Regions from separate parts of the Fundicoccus sp. Sow4_F4 genome, predicted to be linked through region 2. Evidence: predicted binding sites of a transcription regulator. Region 2 holds the regulator's gene; each other region holds the start of a gene.
The links. Region 2 encodes NrdR, which represses ribonucleotide reductase genes. Its sites were predicted from a motif close to ACACNATATATNGTGT; they were not measured.

Region 1 (6,761 bases), on a different contig from region 2:
AGTTCACAAGTAGATGCAATTTATGTAGGCTCTGATAATACCATTGCTTCGGCATTTGAAACTTTATTAGATGCCACTGATCGTATGGATATCGCCGTTTATCCAAGTGTAGATAATATGGTTGAACAGGGTGGTTTAGCGGCGGTAGCCATTAACCAAGCTGATTTAGGGATTGAGGCTGCGAGAATTGCGATTCAAGTCCTTAACGGTACATCTATCGGAGATATTCCCATTCATTTTGTTGAGAACTTAAGATTAGTTTATAATTCGGATACAGCTGAACGATTAAATGTCGAAATTTCTGTTGATTTAGTAAGTACATTAGAAGATTTAGGTGGGGAATAGTTAATATGGCAATTTATTTTAGTGCGGTCGCTCAAGGGATATTATGGAGTATCATGGGTTTAGGCTTATATATTAGTTTTAGAATTTTACGTTTTGCGGATTTAACAAGTGAAGCATCGTTTACCATGGGAGCAGCTACGGCTGCTACCTTGGCAACGAATGGAATCCATCCTGTTATAGCAACAATAGCCGCAATTGCAGCCGGCATGCTCGCCGGTTTAATTACTGGCTTTCTAACTACTTATTTTGAAATACCTGCTTTATTAGCAAGTATTATTACACTAACAGGTTTATATTCGATTAATTTACGTATTATGGGAAATCCCAATTTAAGTTTCCGTGGAACAGAGACTGTATTTGATTTAATAGGAAATCTATTTGATACAGTGCTTTATGCTCGCTTAGCTATTGGTATTATATTTGTGATTATTTGTATCTTAATGATGGTTTTTTTCTTTAAAACAGATATTGGGCAAGCAGTCATTGCTACAGGAGACAACGAAATTATGGCGAATTCATTAGGGATTAATACGCCACACATGATTCGAGTGGCTTTAATGTTTGCTAACGGCTTAATCGCACTTAGTGGGGCTCTTGTCGCGCAGGATAATGGGTTTTCAGATATTCAAATGGGGTCTGGTACCGTAGTTGTTGCGATGTCATCCATCGTCATTGGAGAGGTATTGCTTAAAAACGAGCTGACTTTAACTAAGCGTCTAGTTTCAATCATTATTGGGGCAGTTATCTATCGTTTAATCTTAGTGTTCGTTTTACGATTAGGCTTTAATTCGAATGATTTCCGTTTGATATCAGCGACGGTTTTAGCGATGTTCTTAGCCTTCCCATCTGTTAAGGCCAAGTTGTCTCCAAAAATAAATACAATTGGAAATAAAGGAGGGCGAGCATAATGGCCCATATTGAATTAGTCGATGTAACCAAACGTTTTAATCGTGGAAAAGGAGATCTCGTTTCCGGCCTAGATAAAGTAAATTTAAAAATTGAAAAAGGGGAAGTTATTGGCGTCATTGGAACTAACGGTGCTGGTAAATCAACTTTGTTCAATTGTCTATCTGGCCAAATAAAAATAGATGAAGGGCAAATATTTTTAGGCGATCATGAAATTTCTGAATTAAAACCGATGGACATTTCTCGTAAAATCGGCCGTGTTTTTCAAGATCCAAGAATGGGGACAGCTCCCAGAATGACAGTGTTTGAAAATTTAATGTTAGCTCGTAAAAGAGGAGAGAAGCGACTGTTTGGTCGTTCTCTAACCGAAAAAAATTATGAAGAAATGATTGAATACCTTAAACCTTTTCGTCTGGATTTAGAAAAAAGATTAGATGTTCCAATTGAAAATCTATCTGGTGGACAACGCCAAACAATTTCTTTAGTAATGGCAACCTTACAAGAACCACAATTGTTATTATTAGATGAACATACGGCTGCATTGGATCCTAGAACGGCTAAGCAAGTGATGGCGATGACTCAAGACATTGTTCGTCAACTGAATTTAACTACGCTAATGATTACTCATCACTTACAAGATGCACTTACCTATAGTGATCGTATAATTGTAATGCATCAAGGACAGATTAGTAAGATTTTTTCTAAAGAGGATATTTCTCAATTGACCGCGGCTGACTTATTTAGCACGATCGAACGCTTATCTGGTTTTGTTAATGGTGTGGAAATCGTTTAGGCACGAACTGTAAGTTAACAAGTCGGATTAGAAGCAGTTGGATTATCGGCTAGATTTTTCAGATATAAATTTTGGCAGAGTAGCCTTTACCGTTTTTTTGACATTAGTTTAGAAAAACCTAACACTAACTTAGACAGTTTTGCTAAGTGTTACGCGAAACAGTCAAACTTAGTTGTCTATCAGAGTACTTTAGGACATCACTAGCCAGTTTATCCTTTTAGAATCCAAAAACTAATAAGCTCTATTGATATATTATAGTAATTAATCCAGGAACTAAGTGAATTTGATTGCGTCTTACAATACAGTAACAACTTATCTAAAATACAATATTCGGTGTTATGATTAATAAACAACACAACATATAGTTGTTTATTACCTTGTAATTGAGTATGATAGAGTTACTTTGATAAAAAGAAAGAGTGACTATTATGAAAAAAATTATTGTTTATTCAAAACCTAATTGTATGCAATGTTCATTTACTAAAAAGTATCTTGATGAAAAATCCATCAGATACACTGCTTATGATGTTTATGAAAATGAACAAGCTTTAAAAACTGTAGAAGATTTCGGTTTTAAAAGCTTACCAGTTGTTGTTATTGAAGGTGAAACGCCATTCTTTGGTTTTAGACCTGATTTACTAGAAGTTTTAGCATAGTCATAGACTCATTAAAATGATTACATCGCTCTATCAATTGACTTGATAGAGTGTTTTTTAGGTAAGAATTCATTTTGGTTATACTATGGGTAGGCATATATATGTGAAAGTAGGGATAATGTTGATTAGTGAAAAAGATTTAGCTTACCTTAAACGTGCTGTGGCCCTTGCTAGACAAGCTTTAAAAGAAGGAGATGAACCATTTGGTTCGCTTCTTGTTTCTCACGAAGGCCTTGTATTGTTTGAGGATTATAATCATGTTTCTGGCGGAGATCATACGCGTCACCCAGAATTTGAAATTTCTCGATGGGCAGCTAAAAATATGACACCAGAAAATCGTAAGCTTGCAACTGTATATACGTCCGGTGAACACTGTCCAATGTGTGCCGCTGCTCATGGATGGGTAGGCTTGGGCCGTATTGTTTATGCTTGTTCATCTCAACAATTGAATGAATGGAGTTATGCCTTTGATTGGCCAGAGTCTCCGATTGAACCGTTACCTATTCAAGCAATCATTCGTCATGTTGAAGTCGACGGTCCAGCGGAAAGTTTAATTGAAGAAGTTAAACAGATGCATATTGAAAATTTTCAAAGAAAAAATACATGATTAATTAAATATCTAAAGTGTAACCATAGTAGAAAAACAGCTGCTTACTCCAATTTTTAAGGAGTAGGCAGCTGTTCATTATTATTTAATTATTGATTTTGCATAACTAGAAGGACTCATACCAAATTCTCGACTAAACGCACGGGAAAAATATTGAATGGAACCATAACCAAGTTCACTAGCTATTTCAGATAAACTCATTTTTGATTCACGAATGAGCACTTTACTTCGTTGAAGTCTGAGTTGATTGATATAAGCTTTAGGGGATGTATTCGCATACTTCTTAAATAACATCTGCAAAGTCGAGCGCGAGAGGGCGAAATGATCGACTAAATCATTTACTTGATTCTGTTCCTCGACGTTTTGATGCAAATAATCAGCGATGGCTTGAAATAGCTCATTCTCATAATTTTCTCGCATAGAGGTGGTAGGTTCTTCGATTGTATCTGCTTGTCCTTGGATAAGACTCATTAATAAGTTTTTAAAACTTAAAAATATTTCATCACTAGTATAATACGATGTCGGATTAGTCGATAATTTCACCATTCTATCCACAAGACTTGAGTGTTTACTTGTTAAATGATAAATTTTTTGACTCATCTCATCCTCTAAACCTTTCGCTTTGAACATGATAGTTAAATAGGTTGTCACTCCTTCTTTGTGAACTGTTTGTGAATAATCTTCACCAGGAAATAAAAGTATACATTCATGTTGGCCTAATATTAATTCATTCCCATTGATTTGATGGTTTATTTCTCCTTGATCAACAATAATTAATTCGCAGTAGTCCCGATTTTGATGAGTTAAAGCAAAGGGAGCGGTTTTTACTTGATATACAATACTAAAAATGGATTCAATTTGAATTAATGGCTGATTATTCTTTACTTTAAATTGCTGCGCAACACTGATCAAAATAGGTTCATCTGATAACTGAGGCTCTAAAAAGATACTACATTGATCAGTCACAGTTAAAGTATTGAAGTAAACATTACTCTCTAATGTAATGCTTCCTTGCAATATATACTCTTCATAACTCGATGGGTCATGCGGGTCGGCAGTAACAACTAATAAAGCAATGCCATTATTAGCAGTTAACGTAACCGGCTTTTTAAATTGAAAGAAAGTGTCACTATAATTTTTCTGAATAGTCATCATGCGATTGCGTGGTTTCTTCTTAACGTCTTGGATTGTCGACAATTGTTCGAACAAGGAACTATTCGCCATTGCTGTGGTTTTCGTATACATAATATGTCCTTTCTTATATAATTGATCATTTAGATAATAAGTACACATTTAGTATACACTAAAAAAGAAACAATCTCTATCAATTCAGGCGTTTTAGTTGATTGAGTTACATTGTGTCTTTTTTGATAAATGTTTAAGATAAGCACTTTGCCAAAAAAGACAAAACAGAGTGCAGTTAATACATATAAAAGATTTTTGCTTTCCGTAGATTTTAACTATAATTGTTTGCATTACATTAAAACCATCCTGTTTAATTAGGATATTTGAAAGGAAAGAATGGGATAATATCTATTATAAAGATGGCTCACATTGATAATCATATAATTCATGGTCAAGACGCTACGCGATGGTGTGAGGCGCTAGATGCTAATCTGATTATTGTTGTAAATGATGAGTTAGCTTCAAATAAAATGCGCCAAGTTCTTCTGGATAGGGCAGTTCCCGATAAATAAATTCTCCATACTATAAAGCAGAAAAAGCAATGAGTCATCTGCCGACTATATCGAGCGAAAAACGAATTATGCTAATTACAGATTCTATTAAAGACATCAAACGACTCATTAATTCAGGTATCAATATCCTATTAGTGAATTTAGGTAGCTTAGCGATAGAGCCAGGACAACGATATATCACGAGTTCACTTATAATGAACGAAAACGATTTTGATATGTTAAAGCAATTGATTATCAAAGGAATTCAGATTGATTCAAGAGTTAATTCTGAAGGTGAGTCCAACAACTCATTTCTATAATTGGCCTTTTAAACTAAATAAGAAGGTTTAATGAGACTACGCGTGGATCAATTAAAGACAGGCCTACATAAGTCCTTCATTTAGTATTATAAAAACAAAGGGAGGATTGATGGGTAAGCTGTAGATTATTTATTAAGCTTTTATTAATAGCTATTATAAAATTAAACACATGCCCTTTAAATTGTCGCATCTGTCTTTTAAATTCTAAATATTAATTATCTAAACTGTGGGAAACCTCTTTTGTCACCATGATAATTTTATTGAAAGCCATGTTTTTTTTTAGTGTTTTAAATGCTATACTTTATTAAAACAATCTCATCAAGCTATCATTTATGATCTTTGGTGATGTTTTTTAGATAGGATGCACATTAAATAGTGAGGTGTTTACTTGAATAATAAACAAATGAATAAACTAAGAAAGGTAGTATCGGCCGGTCCAAGTGGTGGTCGATATGGCATAATTAAATGGATTATCGCTTTAGTCTTCATACTTCTTGCTGGCGGAGGCATTGGTGGTGTCTTCAATCAAGAAAATGATTCTTCACTTTCTACTGTAAGTCAAAGTAATTCCAACATAGAAGATGCTCTTCAAGCATTTGATGGTAATAACTTTGAACATTTACCAAAAATGGTTAAATTACCCGTCATTTACGATAGAGTGGTTGATGGAGATACACAAATCGTCACATTAAATGGTCACGATATTCGTGTGCGACATTTAATGATTGATACTCCTGAGTCCGTCAAAGAAGGAACTTCTGTTCAACCTTTTGGCAAAGAATCATCTCAAAGGAACGACGAGTTATTGAGTCAGGCTGAAACACTCTATATGATGTTGGATGTTGGTCCAGCAACCGATCAATACAATCGTGTCTTAGCTTATATATACGCAGACAACATTTTAGTTGCCGAACAATTATTAAAGGAAGGCTTGGCAAGCGTTCGATATGTCAAAGCGCCTAATAATTCCTTTGAGGATGAATTTAAAGCCGCTCAACAACAGGCAATAGAAGCCGAATTAAATATTTGGAGTATTGAAAATTATGTTGAATCCAATGGGTATTTCAACCAAGTTGACTAAAGGAAGCGAGGAACAATAAATGTATAAGAAAATTGAAAAATTATTAATTGCTAACCGTGGTGAAATTGCCATAAGAATTATGCGTGCTTGTAAAGAAGTCGGGATAAGCACCGTTGCCATTTATTCTAAAGAGGACATCGGTGGTTTACACAGACAACGTGCCGATGAATCCTACTTAGTTGGTAAAGATCTAGGTCCAATAGAAGCCTATTTAGATATAGAAGGTATCATTAAACTTGCTAAAGAAAAGAACGTTGACGCCATTCATCCAGGTTATGGTTTCTTAAGTGAAAACATTGACTTCGCTAGACGCTGTGAGGAAGAAGGGATTATTTTTATTGGTCCTGAACTTGCCCACTTAGATATGTTTGGAAATA
Region 2 (6,761 bases):
TGGATTTCTGTAAGTAGATGACTTACTTAAGCTTCTTCTTCTGGACGACTCTTGCGAGCAACATCTTCAGCTAATCGTTCGATGAAAGCTGTGTAAGCTAAGCTTTCAGATTTACTTGATCCATAAGGACGTATGTTTACTGTGCCGTTTTCAACTTCTTCGTCACCAATTACGATTTGGTAAGGTACTTTTGAAGTTTGCGCTTGACGGATTTTGTAACCTAATTTTTCGTTACGTAAGTCCATTTCTACGCGGTAACCCTTAGATTTTAAGTCATGATAGATTTCTTCAACTTTATCACCATGAGCATCCAAGTTAACAGGTAATAGCACGGCTTGGACTGGAGCTAACCACGTTGGGAAAGCGCCTTTGTACTCTTCGATTAAGTAAGCCACGAAACGTTCCATCGTTGAAACAACGCCACGGTGAATCACGACCGGACGGTGGTTATCTAACCCATCTTCACCCATATAAGTCAAATCGAAACGCTCTGGTAATAAAAAGTCCAATTGAACCGTAGACATTGTCTCTTCTAAACCAATCGCTGTTTTAAACTGAACATCTAATTTAGGTCCGTAGAATGCCGCTTCTCCAATGGCTTCGAAATACTCTAAGCCTAATTCGTCCATCGCTTCTTTTAACATTGCTTCTGCTTTCTCCCACATAGCGTCATCATCGAAGTACTTCTCTTTGTCGGCTGGATCACGGTAGCTTAGACGGAAACGGTAGTCGGTTATATTGAAGTCATCATAAACATCCGCAACCAATTTCAAGACGCGTTTAAATTCATCTTTAATTTGATCTTGACGAACAAAGATATGTGCATCATTCAATGTCATTTCACGTACACGTTGTAAACCTGATAAGGCACCTGATTTCTCATAACGGTGCATCATCCCTAATTCCGCAATACGGATTGGTAATTCACGGTAAGAATGAACATCATTTTTATAGATTAACATGTGGTGCGGGCAGTTCATTGGACGTAATACCAACATTTCGCCTTCGCCCATGTCCATTGGTGGGAACATATCTTCTTGATAATGTGCCCAGTGGCCAGATGTTTTATATAAATCTGTCTTGGCCATAATGGGTGTATACACATGGTCATAACCTAAAGCAATTTCTTTATCCATAATATAACGTTCGATGGCTGTACGAATAGTTGCGCCTTTTGGTAACCAGAAAGGCAAGCCAGAACCAGCTTCTTGAGAAATCATGAAGATGCCTAACTCTTTACCTAGTTTACGGTGATCTCTTTCTTTAGCTTCTTCACGCATGCGTAAAAAGTCATCTAAGTCCGCTTGCTTGAAGAAAGCTGTCCCGTAAATACGTTGCATCATTTTATTATCTGAGTTACCGCGCCAGTACGCACCAGCTAGTGATAGCAATTTAAAGATTTTAATTTTACCTGTTGAAGGCACATGGACACCGCGACATAAATCAGTAAAGTCTTCTTGTTGATAGACTGTAATGATCTCATCAGCTGGTAAAGCCTCAATTAACTCAACTTTATACGGATCTGCAGCAAAAATTTCTAAAGCCTCTTGGCGTGATACTTCACGGCGCTCGATTGGGTAGTTTTGAGAAATAATTCGTTTCATTTCTTTCTCAATTTTTGGCAAGTCTTCTTCTGAAATTTGTTCTTCTTTATCTGTATCGTAGTAAAAACCTGAATCGATGGCCGGTCCTACACCAAAGTGAATTTCTGGGTATAAACGTGTCAACGCATGAGCCAATAAATGCGCAGTTGAATGACGCATAATTTGTAAAGCCTCGTCACTCTTCTCAGTGATAATTTCAATTGTCCCATCTATTTCCAATGGACGGACATAATCGACTAACTCACCGTTAAATTTACCCGCTAAGCCTGCTTTACCAAGCGACTTGCTAATTGCTTGCGCAACACCCTCAGTTGTAATTCCCTTATCGTATTCTCTTTGACTACCGTCTGGGAATGTTAAAATAATTTTTTCCATTTGAATTCCTCCTATAAGTCACTTGCAACCATCAGCCAATACTCATTCAATAAAAAAAAGCCCCACTGTCCAATACAAAGTATCAGACAATGGGACGTGAAATGTTGACGTGGTTCCACCCAAAATTCGTTAAAAGAGACTTCGCCCCTTTAACCTCTACTGATCTAACGCATCAGTCAACGTTCATCCTTAATCGTCAGTGACTTTCCGGATGACATAATATGAAGGGGTCATGATAATCCTTTGTAAGACGTCGCAGCACCCGTCTCTCTCTGTGGACAAAATATGATTAACATGTTGTCTTCATTTACCTATTTTTAATATAGTTAAGTTATATCATGCTTCGTAGAAATTAACAAGTCAAATTCTCAACTTATCTTCTTTTTCCGAACTGATTCATGCGAACTAAAGCAGAAATTGTCATTAAAATACCTAAAATCATTGGAAAGGCTAATATTGTCTGTTTCTCTTTAAAATAATAACCTAATAACACAATGATTTGAATCATTAATGCAATCACTAAGTGTACAATAATAAACCGTTTTTCTTTTAAATACTCTTCGCCATCTCTAGGTGTCAAGTTCCCCCATCCTTTCAATTTGTTTCATCTTTAGATTTTTATTGAGCGTGATGACGTCTGTTTTCTCCGTCCAATGCAACTTCTTTGGCTAAGAAACGAATCCGTTCCATCAAACGATTTGCTTTCACTCTTTCAATGCCATCACGACTTTCAGATAAATGAGTTTGTAAATCATTCATACTGAAGTTTGAAGTGAAGAAAGTCGCTAGTGATTCCTTCATTCTGTATTCTAAAATAACCGCCAAAACTTCATCTCGCAACCAGGCAGAGTTCGACTCGGCACCAATATCATCAAGTATTAGAATCGCTACTTTTTTGACAGTGTTTAAGGTTGCTTGAGTGGTATTAAGAGAAATCGTTCCCTTAATTTCAGTTGTGAAGGTTGGATAGTGTAACATCGTGACACCTACATTTTGTTTGACTAATTCGTTAGCTAGAGCTCCCAATAGAAATGTTTTCCCTACCCCGAATGGTCCATAAATATACAAGCCTTTAGCTAAAAGTGGTGCTTGACGATATTGTTCGACAAAATCCGCCACTTCCTCCATTAGAGCTTCTTTCCTAGGTGTGTCAAAGGTAACATCAGCCAAGCGTGCGCGACGCACATCAGCAGACATCATACGGTTATCCAATAAGGCTTGACGTTTACGACGTTGTGAGTAATCATAATACTCTTGTGTTGGGACATATGTAATATCAATGTAGCTTGAATTAATAAATAACTGAGGTGTAAAACCGGGATTCTGTCCAGGTTCTCCACGGCGTTGAGCTTTCATTTCGATCACAAACTCATTTAATTTCGATAAACTATTACTAATCATTTCTTGGGATAATTCATTTTGGTGTTGATCCACAAAGTCTTGAACAGCATCAAATTCCAGAATCTCTTTGACAGTTTTACGAAAACTTTCTTGATGTTCCGGTCGATTAAGGTACTTTTCCATCATGTGACGCATCGATTGCATTCCCCTTCACATCCTCTCCGAATAATTTGTTTAATCTCGCGCGAATGGCTTGTTCGTTCTCAGTCGTTGCAGCTGCTTGAGGTTGACTAGTTGCAGGTGTCGTTGACGTTTGCGCTTGTTGCGCTACCTGTTGGTCTTGTTGTTTCATCCAATCTGGAATCACTTCTTGACGACGGTATTTCCGATTATAACCACCTGAAGGTTGAGTCTTAGCATTTTTTGCTTGTCTTGTTTCTTGAATTTGGGCTTTATTACGTATAAACTCTAAGGCATGACCAGTCGACTGAATGTTATGTTGTTGCCATTCACTTGCAGTTCTTTGTAAATCGCCTTTATAGACACTGTCTTTTCGTTCAATAACCAAAAGATAATAAACTAAAAAGTTAATAATTTCTGGTGCTAAGGTCGTTTTAGTTGCTAAATCTCGGACATAGAACTGTTCACTATCAGTTGCGAAGCCATTTTTGGCTTGCTTAGTTCTTTCTAAAAATGTATCATTTGGCATTTGTTCACATAGAACAATCATATGAATATCTTGATCCGAAAACTGCTTGAAAGTCTCTTTAAGATTCGCATGGCGCACTTTAAGTTCTGATTGCGTATATTCATAAGGGAATGTCTGGTTAGTACGTACCTGTTCATCATTAGATGACACCGTTTTCTGTGCATTTGTCGTTGGAGCAAAGGCTGTTTCTTGACGTTTTTGCGCAAAGAACGTTTTCTTGTCCGCAATGTCTTTTAATTTATCCAACTGTATCTGGTCCGTCACATCATTAATTGCCAATAAGACGATTTGAGTCATCTGGACTTCATTCAATTCATAAACTTGACTCGTGCTTAAGACTTGTTCCTTTAAAGCTTGAGTCAACTGAGTATGTTCAACGCCTTCCGCCATAATATAACGTAAGAATTTCGCATATTCAAAATGTTCTTGAGTTGCAGATACTTCTGTTTCAGCGCTTTGTTGTTTAAATTGACGCCCTTGAACAGACTCTTGAATTTCCTCATCTGCATCACGATTAATATAATAGAAAACATCTTCAAAATTAGCGGTGATTTCCGTATATTGGTCTTCGTCAATTGGTTCAACTTGCCACATTCTAAGTAATTGATAGTAATTTTGGTCTCCAATTTGCTTATAAAGGGTCGTACTCAAGAGTGGGTTTCTAAGGAATTGCTTGACATCAAGTGGTTGCTGTAATTCATACAACAAGGTTTGATAGCGCCAATCAGTATGCGATGTGCGGTCGCGGTAAGTTCTTAATAAGCCTGCTGCTTCTAGCCGTTGACGTCCCTCATCACACGCTTTGATACCGACATTCATAATTTGGATTAATTGTGCATGTAGTATCCTTTGGCTTTGATTAGCTGTTTCTAAGGGTTGATTCATTAAGGTTAAATACAAGCTAATTGCTGATGACCCGACAATGGGCTGATACAGTTGCATTAAACTTTGCATCTGTAAAGGTGCCAGACTATATTGGTGTTTCACTAAAAAAGGTTGTAGTGGGTTAATCTTCTGACTCATTCGCCTCATTCTCCAATCTATCAGAATCGGTCGGCGATTCTGTTGATTGGTCTGACACCACATGGGATTCAGACAATGAATGATTATCGCTATTAATACCAGCTTTTTTCATCGCTTCTAACTCTTTCAAGAACATATCACGTGATTGAAACTCACGGTAGACACTGGCGAAACGAATATAACTAACCTCGTCTAATTCCATTAATAAAGGCATCACAAATTCGCCAATGCGTTTCGTTTCAATTTCTTTATCCGTTACATCACGGATCGCATTTTCTACTTGAGAGGCTAAAGTCTCCATTTGCTCACGGCTAATCGGTCGTTTCTCTGCAGAACGGACGATGCCTCTAAGTAATTTATTACGATTAAATTCCTCACGTGTCCCATCACGTTTAACAACTAGCAATGGGGATTTCTCAACACGCTCATAAGTATTAAAACGGTGGCCACATTCTAAACATTCTCGTCGACGTCTAATGGCTGTCCCATCATCATATGGTCTTGAATCAATCACTTTTGATTGTTGATGCTTACATTTCGGACATTCCAATACAATCGCCTCCTTTCAATCTTTATCTTTATTTTATCATAGCTTAGAAATTATTAAACTAATACTCGCTAGAAAACAACATGCTTGAGCGATTTAGTTTAATTATTGATAGACTTTAATAACATCTGTACTTGTTCTCTTGTTTCTTCGATACTACCCGAATTGTTGATGATCACATCAGCTAACTTCTTTTTCTCTTCAATCGATAATTGAGAAGCCATTCTGGCTTGCGCTGCTTCTTGTGATAGTTGATCTCTTTTTTTTAAACGCTCCAATTGAATCTTCTCTGGAATATAGACTAACCAAATCGAATCAAAACGGTCTGTAGCAATTGTTTCAAACAATAAAGGGATATCTAACACGACAAGTGTCTCACCATTTGAATGGTACCGCGCTACTCGCTCAAACATTGTCTCATAAATTATCGGATGCAATAGTTGATTGACTTGCTTGCGAACTTCTTCATTATCAAATAGTTTTTGGGCTAAGACTGGTCGATTCAACTGTCCTTGCGGGTTCAGTAACTCTGCGCCAAAGGTTTGAACCAGTTTTTCCAAACCGGGAGTTCCCGGTTCGACAACTTCTCGTGAGATTAAATCTGCATCAATGACAGGAACACCTAAGGAAAGTAAATAATTTGAAACCGTCGACTTTCCTGTAGCAATCCCACCAGTTAATCCTATCACACGCACGTAATCCCTCCTTATTGCACAATAACTTGACAATGAGGACAAAAATGTGTTCCCCTTTGCGCAAATTGAATTTTATGAATCAGTGTCCCACAGACTACACAAGGTTCATCCTGGCGTCCATAAACCATTAAAATTTGCTGAAAACTCCCTGCTTCCCCGAGTGAGTTTTTATAGGAGCGAATCGTTGAACCCCCCGCTTCAATCGCCTCATCTAAGACAGCCATAATCGTTTGATGTAACAGACTGACTTGTTCTTCGCTCAAGCGATTTGCTGCTGTTCCCGGATGAATTCGCGACCTGAATAAGGTTTCATCGACATAGATATTGCCTAAACCGACCACCAATTTCTGTTCCAACAAAGCCGGTTTAATGGCCTTTTTAATTAGTCTCAGTTGCTTTTGGAATATTTCTAATAGAAATTCATCCGCGACCGGTTCTGGCCCTAATTTTTTCTCTAAAAAATATGT
Region 3 (6,761 bases), on a different contig from region 2:
TATGCGTTTACTTAGCGCTGGCTAAAGTTCTCAGCTTTGTGTTAATTTACTTAAATATCTTTACCTTAGGCCTAGGGAAAATCCAACAACCCTTGAACCAATGGCACCACACCTTGGCTTTTGTGCTAGTCTTGACAAGTAGCTTTTTATTACCATCAAGACCTTGGCATATCTTAATGTTTGGTATCGTGCTAATTGGCCTAAGCGCTTACGTTTTGTGGGCGTTGACTCAGCGTGAGCAACGTTTAATCCAATTTGAATATGTCATCGAACAAGAAACGGCCCGCGAATCGACCTTCTACAAATGGATCGCCATTTTTGCAGACGTGCCACATTTGGTCCCCTCTGTCAAACGACGCGCCTTTCTCGACGGCCTATTGGAGAACCTAAGCAAACGCCTAGCCAACCGAGGCAGTTATATGTACTTACGTATGCTGTTTCGCAACAATGCCTATAGCGGCGTTTGGCTACGTGTGATGTTATTTATCGCTGTTATGCTCCTTTTAGTCGACCAATTATACATGGCCATGATTTTAGGAGCAATCGGCCACTTACTAACCGTCGTCCAATTGGTGCCGCTGATTCACTACTATGACGCACACCCATTCCAACAACTATACCCAGTACAAATCGCCAAGCAGTATCAAGCCTTCCAGCCAACGATGATGATCATATTTATCATTCAAACCGCCTTCTATGCCCTGGTCTGGAGTTTCATCCAAGGCTTTAACTTCACGTGGTTACTGGTCGCCGGCACGTGGTTAGCGACCGCCGCTTTATTGAGTTACTTTTACATCCCGCTCTGGGACCGAAAACAAAACAACACACACTAATTTATTTAGAATAACTACGACAGATTGCTTGCACTTTCCACCCACGCCCAGCAGCGAAGGAGAAAGTGTTTTTTTTGTTTGGTCGAATAAGCGCAAGACTGGTCTTTTGAAGGGGCGACTTCGGTGGGGCAAGCTCGTCGGCTAAGCCACTATGGCCTGTTAGGCGCCTTTGCAAGCCGAAAACTTCACAAAAGAAAAGGCATCCTTACAAGGTAATTCAAAGCGATAAGTGCATTTAAGTGATTTGATTGAAAGCAATTGATATACTATAACTAACAAGTAGCGAGAGCTGTGAAGGAAGTTTCTGCTAAATTTGTCTACCTTTGGGCACGGAACAAAGTGAAAATATTGAAAGCTATAGTCGTCCGCCCCTCAACACATTCATAAGGAGGCAATAAAATGAACAAAAGATTGAGACCGTTAATTAGTCAGTCTGTGTTAGTTGGTTTATTAGTCTTTGGACATACAGCGCCAATCGTGGCTGCTGAAACAGAGCATTATCTGGATCCGCTAATCACAGAGGAAACAATAGAAAATGATGCGATTTGGGCTGCTTATCAAGATTATAAACGAGGAATTGAGCAATTTAACTTGCACGATATGGCATCAGAGGAAGTGACGGGTACCTCTTTAAGTGAAGTAGAAGAATTTGAGGCAGCCGTTGAACCTACTTTTCATCATCTGAGCGAAACGGAAAGTTACTTAAGTTATATGTATGAGAGTGAAACGACAAATAATCCCAACGACGATCAACCAGTGTTGGGTGAGTTGTTATTTTATTTTATTGATGAAGAATTATACTATACAGGCATTGGCTCCCTAGATTTAGTGATTAACAATGATCAGTTGTTGCCGATGGGATTAGACCAAGAGTGGTTGGATACGAAAAACTCTTATCATCTAATGGTTGAGTTTGGTCCACGCGTGTTTGGCTTATCTCAAATGGTTTATCAAGGCGAGGACTACTATCAAGTCTTGCTACCGCAAGGTGAAACGACAGAACAGATGTATGCACAATTTATATATATTTACCAAGATCATGCGATTTTCGGTTATCAAATTGAGTTAGAAGAGATACTCGATTCTCCTCAAGGTGCGATGAAAGATCTCTTTGTTGAATTGACTGGACTTCTTAATGAGTAATTATCGAAAGTGGGATAAAGTCGATTTCAACGGCCTTTCGGAGTGGTTTTTATGGAGCCATTGCGGTTTAATGCTCATTATGTAACAAACTATTCATCTAGTGTTAATATTAAATAGATAGTTGGCTTCATTCAAAAATCGTATTATATGGACAAAATATGATTTAAGGAGCCTTGTATGTTATTGCTTCAGAAATTTCACGGTTATCAGTTGTTGATTCCTAATCAATATCATCAGTCAACATGTTTAAGGTCCTTTGCCACCTTGGAGAAGTGTTTCTATCTTGAGGCACATCCCTTGTATTATCAAAAAGCGTTTAGAAATTTTACGATCTATTCCAAGCCAGAGTATTATGAGTTGCGGATGCGAGGTTGCCTAGTTTTAAAAGCTGACTTGGCGGTGATAGATCATTGGCTGTATATCGAAGCAGATAATGATAATAGCCAGACGATAAGTCAGCTACTGGTTGATTACATTCCGAAGCGCTCGCCTGTTCGGCGCCTAGTCGAAGGGCGCAGTAATGACTTTTTTTCGTTAATGCCTTTACAATGTATCCACCAGTTTTTAGTTGGAATCAGCTTCAGGGAGTTTAAAGAACAAATCAATCGGTTGACGCGCGTAACGTCATTGACTTATTTAAGTTCTGCACCAATAGTCAATTCTCATCAATTATCTGGTTATTATGCGGGCTTTCGCTTGAATGCTGACTGCCAACAATTTTTACTCAATCAACAGGTATATTTTTATGAAGAATTGGAACTGTTCGATTGGTGGTTATTAGCCAAATTACCTTACATGTGTGAGAAAAAAGTAGCAGAAATGCAGGGGCTTTTTTATGAAAAAACAGGCTTTGAATTAGTGTTATCATCGTAATCACAAACTTGTCTATTATTTTCATTCAATCGTTTTGGTGTAACTATCCACAATTGTCCTTTATAATTGAATTAGTAAGTTAGACATAGAGGCATAAAAAGCTTAATTTAAAGGAGAATCATTTATGAAAAAGACATTGAAAAAATTAGTAGTGACTGCATTAGCAACCAATATGGCACTTGTCGCTTTACCAGTTGCTTCAGTTTGGGCACAAGATGCAGAGGAGACGACGGAAGAGGTTTCCGAAGAAACGACGGAAGATGCACAAGCAGAAGCTGGGCATCCCTTAGCAGGCGTATTAACAGAAGCCTCGGCAGAAAACTTAGCTTTATTAGATGCATATGATGCTTACCAACAAGCTTTAAGCCAATTTACAGTTCAAGATGTCGCTGTTGGTGATGTGAACGGCACTTCTTACCAAGAAGTAGTCGACAGTTTTGAAACAAGCGTTGAAGGGGAAGAGTTTGAATTAAGTGAAACTGAAAAGTATTTAAGTTATACATTTGAGATTGATGAAGTAAGTGAGGCGACAGGCGAAAACAAGGCCTCAGAGTTAATCTTATACTTTAGCAATGACACCTTAATGTATATTGGTATCGCGACATTAGATATGGAAATCTATCCAGAAGATGTTTTAGCTGAAGATGAAATTGAAACATGGATTGCTGATCAAGTAAATGTTCAAACCGTTGCGGATAGACAAACACGTATCATGGGATTGTCTGAAATGGTTTACGAAGGTGTGACTTACCACATGGTCTTCTTACCAACAATCAGTGGTGAAGATGAAATCTTTGGTGACTACATGATTATTTCTGAAGACGCTGTTTATGACAGCTACCCATTAGGTATTGAGGAAGCAATCGAAAGTCCTCAAACAACCATGTTAAACTTATTCAGTAACTTCTTTGGCTTCTCGGAAGAAGAAGCACCAGCTGAAGAAGAAACAACTGAAGAAACAAGCGATGAAGTACCAGCTGAAGAAGAAACAACTGAAGAAACAACTGAAGAAGAAACAACTGAAGAGGAAACAACTGAAGAGGAAAGTGCTGAGTAATTTTACAGCATTTAAATTCATAAAAGCGGCTCACGTCATGTGAGTCGCTTTTTTTATATTATAAGGATTAATGGACGGAAGTTTGATTTATCATGCTTCAGATTACTTGTCATGGTTGGGACTAAAATTATAAGAAATCCGAGCATCACAAAGGAGTTTAGAGTCTACAAGCAATACAAGGCAAAGTCGCCGTGTCACCTATACGACACGTTCTTTCCACCACCTTTAACGGCGTGTCACCACATGACACGTGCTCTTATACTATTATTCTTCGTATCCTGAGTAGTTTTATAACATTTCAGGCAGAAATAACTGCTAAATTAAGCTTAATTATCCAAAGTCGCCGTGTCACCTATACGACACGTGCTTTCCACTACCTTTAACGGCGTGTCACCACATGACACGTGCTTTCCACCACCTTAAACGGCGTGTCATCACACGACTCGTGCACCAGAGTCTAGTCAAAGATATTCCTTCAATATAAAATCTTAAAAGAAAATGGTGTCCTTCGTCACGACACAGCCCCGATTAAAGCCAGCTGATAGTCTTAAATAACCGTTAAAAACGTAGTGACTGACCCTTTCATCTTTTCCCAAACCTCGTAATTAGCACATAAGAACGGGTTCGAATTTTAAACAAGCAGTGGATCTTCCAGAACAAACAAATTGGCTATCGATAGTCAATACAAATTCCGACAGCGAACTGCTCAAAGAGCTATTCTGTCGAGAGGCTTGGTAGGGAAATTATCGTTCTAAAATTTACTGCTGTGTAATATATTCAGAATAAACACTTTATAAAAAATATCAATTTAAAGTTTGCTCATAAAGACGCTGACGCAATTATTCAAAGCTGTCATTATAAAATTATTGAATGATACTTTAGAATAGCTTGAGAAAAACTCTGTTTAAAACACAATATGTATGCTAACATAAAGGTGTCATGACACCATATGTTGTGTTGTGAGAAAGGTGGATGACTCAATGTCAAGTTTAATTAAAGAGAATAAAGCGAGTATTTCGCAAGAACTAAGTATTCAGGTGATCAAAAGAGATGGGCGTCGTGTGCTATTTAATCAAGATAAAATAAAGCGAGCGATGATGAATGCAGTGGTTGAGGTTTATTCAACAGTGACAGAAGAACATGAAGAGCTTTTGACCGCAATGACGAAACAAATCCAACAAGATATCGCTAGCCGTTATACAAGGGATATAAAAATTTATGAAATTCAAAGCATTGTTGAACATCACTTATTAGAAAGTGGACTCATTGAGGTAGCCAAGGCCTATATTCGTTATCGTACAGAACGTGACTTAGAAAGAGCAGAAGCTTCCAATATAAATGTTCGCATTCAAGCGCTTCAAGCGAATGAACAAAAGGTTGTGAACGAAAATGCGAATAAGGATAGTCGCGTGTTCAATACTCAAAGAGATTTAACAGCCGGAATAGTCGCAAAATCTATAGGACTGACTATGCTACCACCACATGTAGCCAATGCACACCAAAAAGGTCAACTACATTATCATGATTTAGACTATCATCCTTATGCGCCAATGAGCAATTGTAGTTTAATTGATTTCAAATCAATGTTCGAAAAGGGATTCAAAATAGGCAATGCCGAGGTTGAATCGCCTAAATCAATTCAAACGGCCGCAGCGCAAATGGCACAAATTATTGCCAATGTTGCAAGTAGCCAATATGGCGGCACTAGTGCGAATCGAGTGGATGAAGTGTTAGCCCCTTATGCAGAACTTAATTTACAAAAGCACTTGGAAATAGCAAGTCACTGGATGGAAGATTCAAAAAAACAAATGGCCTATGCAGTAGAGCGAACGAAGAAAGATATCTATGACGCAATGCAAAGTTTAGAATATGAAATTAATACTTTGTATACCTCTCAAGGACAAACGCCTTTTACAACATTGGGCTTTGGGTTAGGAACAAATTGGATTGAACGCGAAATTCAAAAAGCAATTTTAAGAGTTAGAATTACAGGATTAGGGACAGAGAACAGAACAGCTATTTTTCCCAAATTGGTTTTTACTATAAAACGTGGTGTGAATTTGCAGCAAGTTGATCCCAATTACGACATCAAACAATTAGCGATTGAGTGTGCAACCAAAAGAATGTACCCGGATGTTTTAATGTACGATAAAATTGTTGAATTGACGGGAAGTTTTAAAGTGCCGATGGGCTGTCGTTCTTTTTTACAAGGCTGGCGAAATGAAGATGGGCAAGAAGTTAATGATGGGCGTATGAACCTCGGAGTGGTGACCTTGAATTTACCTAGACTGGCCTTAGAGGCTAATGGTAATCAAGAAACATTTTGGCAACTATTAAATGAACGTCTTGAAATTGTAGAGGATGCCTTAGTTTACCGTGTGAACCGGGTGAAGGAAGCAAAGCCAGAAAATGCACCTATCTTATATATGCATGGAGCGTTTGGAGAGAGGCTTAAGCCAAATCAAGCGGTGGATGACCTGTTTAAGAATAAACGAGCAACGGTATCTTTGGGTTATATTGGCTTGTATGAAGTCGCCACTTGTTTCTATGGAGCAGCTTGGGAAGAAAATTCGATTGCCAAAAACTTTACGATTGATATTTTGAAGACGTTAAAAGCAAAAGTTGATGTCTTAAGTGAACGACATGGCTATCATTTTAGCGTGTACAGTACGCCATCAGAAAGTTTAACTGATCGATTTTGCCAAATGGACCGAGAGTTATTTGGTGTGGTAGAGGACATTACAGATAAAGAGTATTATACGAATTCCTTCCATTATGATGTTCGCAAGACTCCCACACCCTTTGAGAAAATATCTTTTGAAAAAGACTATCCTCAATATTGTAGTGGTGGCTTC

Region 1: the regulator NrdR is predicted to act here: its motif matches at 2,397-2,412, upstream of nrdH (glutaredoxin-like protein NrdH).
Region 3: the regulator NrdR is predicted to act here: its motif matches at 4,849-4,864, upstream of nrdD (anaerobic ribonucleoside-triphosphate reductase).

The regions. Positions count from the first base shown of each region.
Region 1 is NZ_JBQKLQ010000001.1:558,473-565,233, forward strand. It holds gene ACTQ5J_RS02585 (ABC transporter substrate binding protein) at 1-345, shown strand, start outside; gene ACTQ5J_RS02590 (ABC transporter permease) at 351-1,253, shown strand; gene ACTQ5J_RS02595 (ABC transporter ATP-binding protein) at 1,253-2,044, shown strand; gene nrdH (glutaredoxin-like protein NrdH) at 2,473-2,700, shown strand; gene ACTQ5J_RS02605 (nucleoside deaminase) at 2,804-3,307, shown strand; gene ACTQ5J_RS02610 (helix-turn-helix domain-containing protein) at 3,389-4,552, opposite strand; gene ACTQ5J_RS02615 (PTS sugar transporter subunit IIB) at 4,852-5,004, shown strand; gene ACTQ5J_RS02620 (PTS sugar transporter subunit IIB) at 5,001-5,303, shown strand; gene ACTQ5J_RS02625 (thermonuclease family protein) at 5,692-6,384, shown strand; gene ACTQ5J_RS02630 (pyruvate carboxylase) at 6,404-6,761, shown strand, end outside.
Region 2 is NZ_JBQKLQ010000005.1:18,861-25,621, forward strand. It holds gene thrS (threonine--tRNA ligase) at 27-1,979, opposite strand; gene ACTQ5J_RS08365 (hypothetical protein) at 2,353-2,559, opposite strand; gene dnaI (primosomal protein DnaI) at 2,598-3,515, opposite strand; gene ACTQ5J_RS08375 (hypothetical protein) at 3,487-5,052, opposite strand; gene nrdR (transcriptional regulator NrdR) at 5,036-5,602, opposite strand; gene coaE (dephospho-CoA kinase) at 5,701-6,294, opposite strand; gene mutM (DNA-formamidopyrimidine glycosylase) at 6,306-6,761, opposite strand, start outside.
Region 3 is NZ_JBQKLQ010000004.1:269,323-276,083, forward strand. It holds gene ACTQ5J_RS08225 (ABC transporter permease) at 1-833, shown strand, start outside; gene ACTQ5J_RS08230 (hypothetical protein) at 1,233-1,976, shown strand; gene ACTQ5J_RS08235 (hypothetical protein) at 2,160-2,849, shown strand; gene ACTQ5J_RS08240 (hypothetical protein) at 2,974-3,906, shown strand; gene nrdD (anaerobic ribonucleoside-triphosphate reductase) at 4,887-6,761, shown strand, end outside.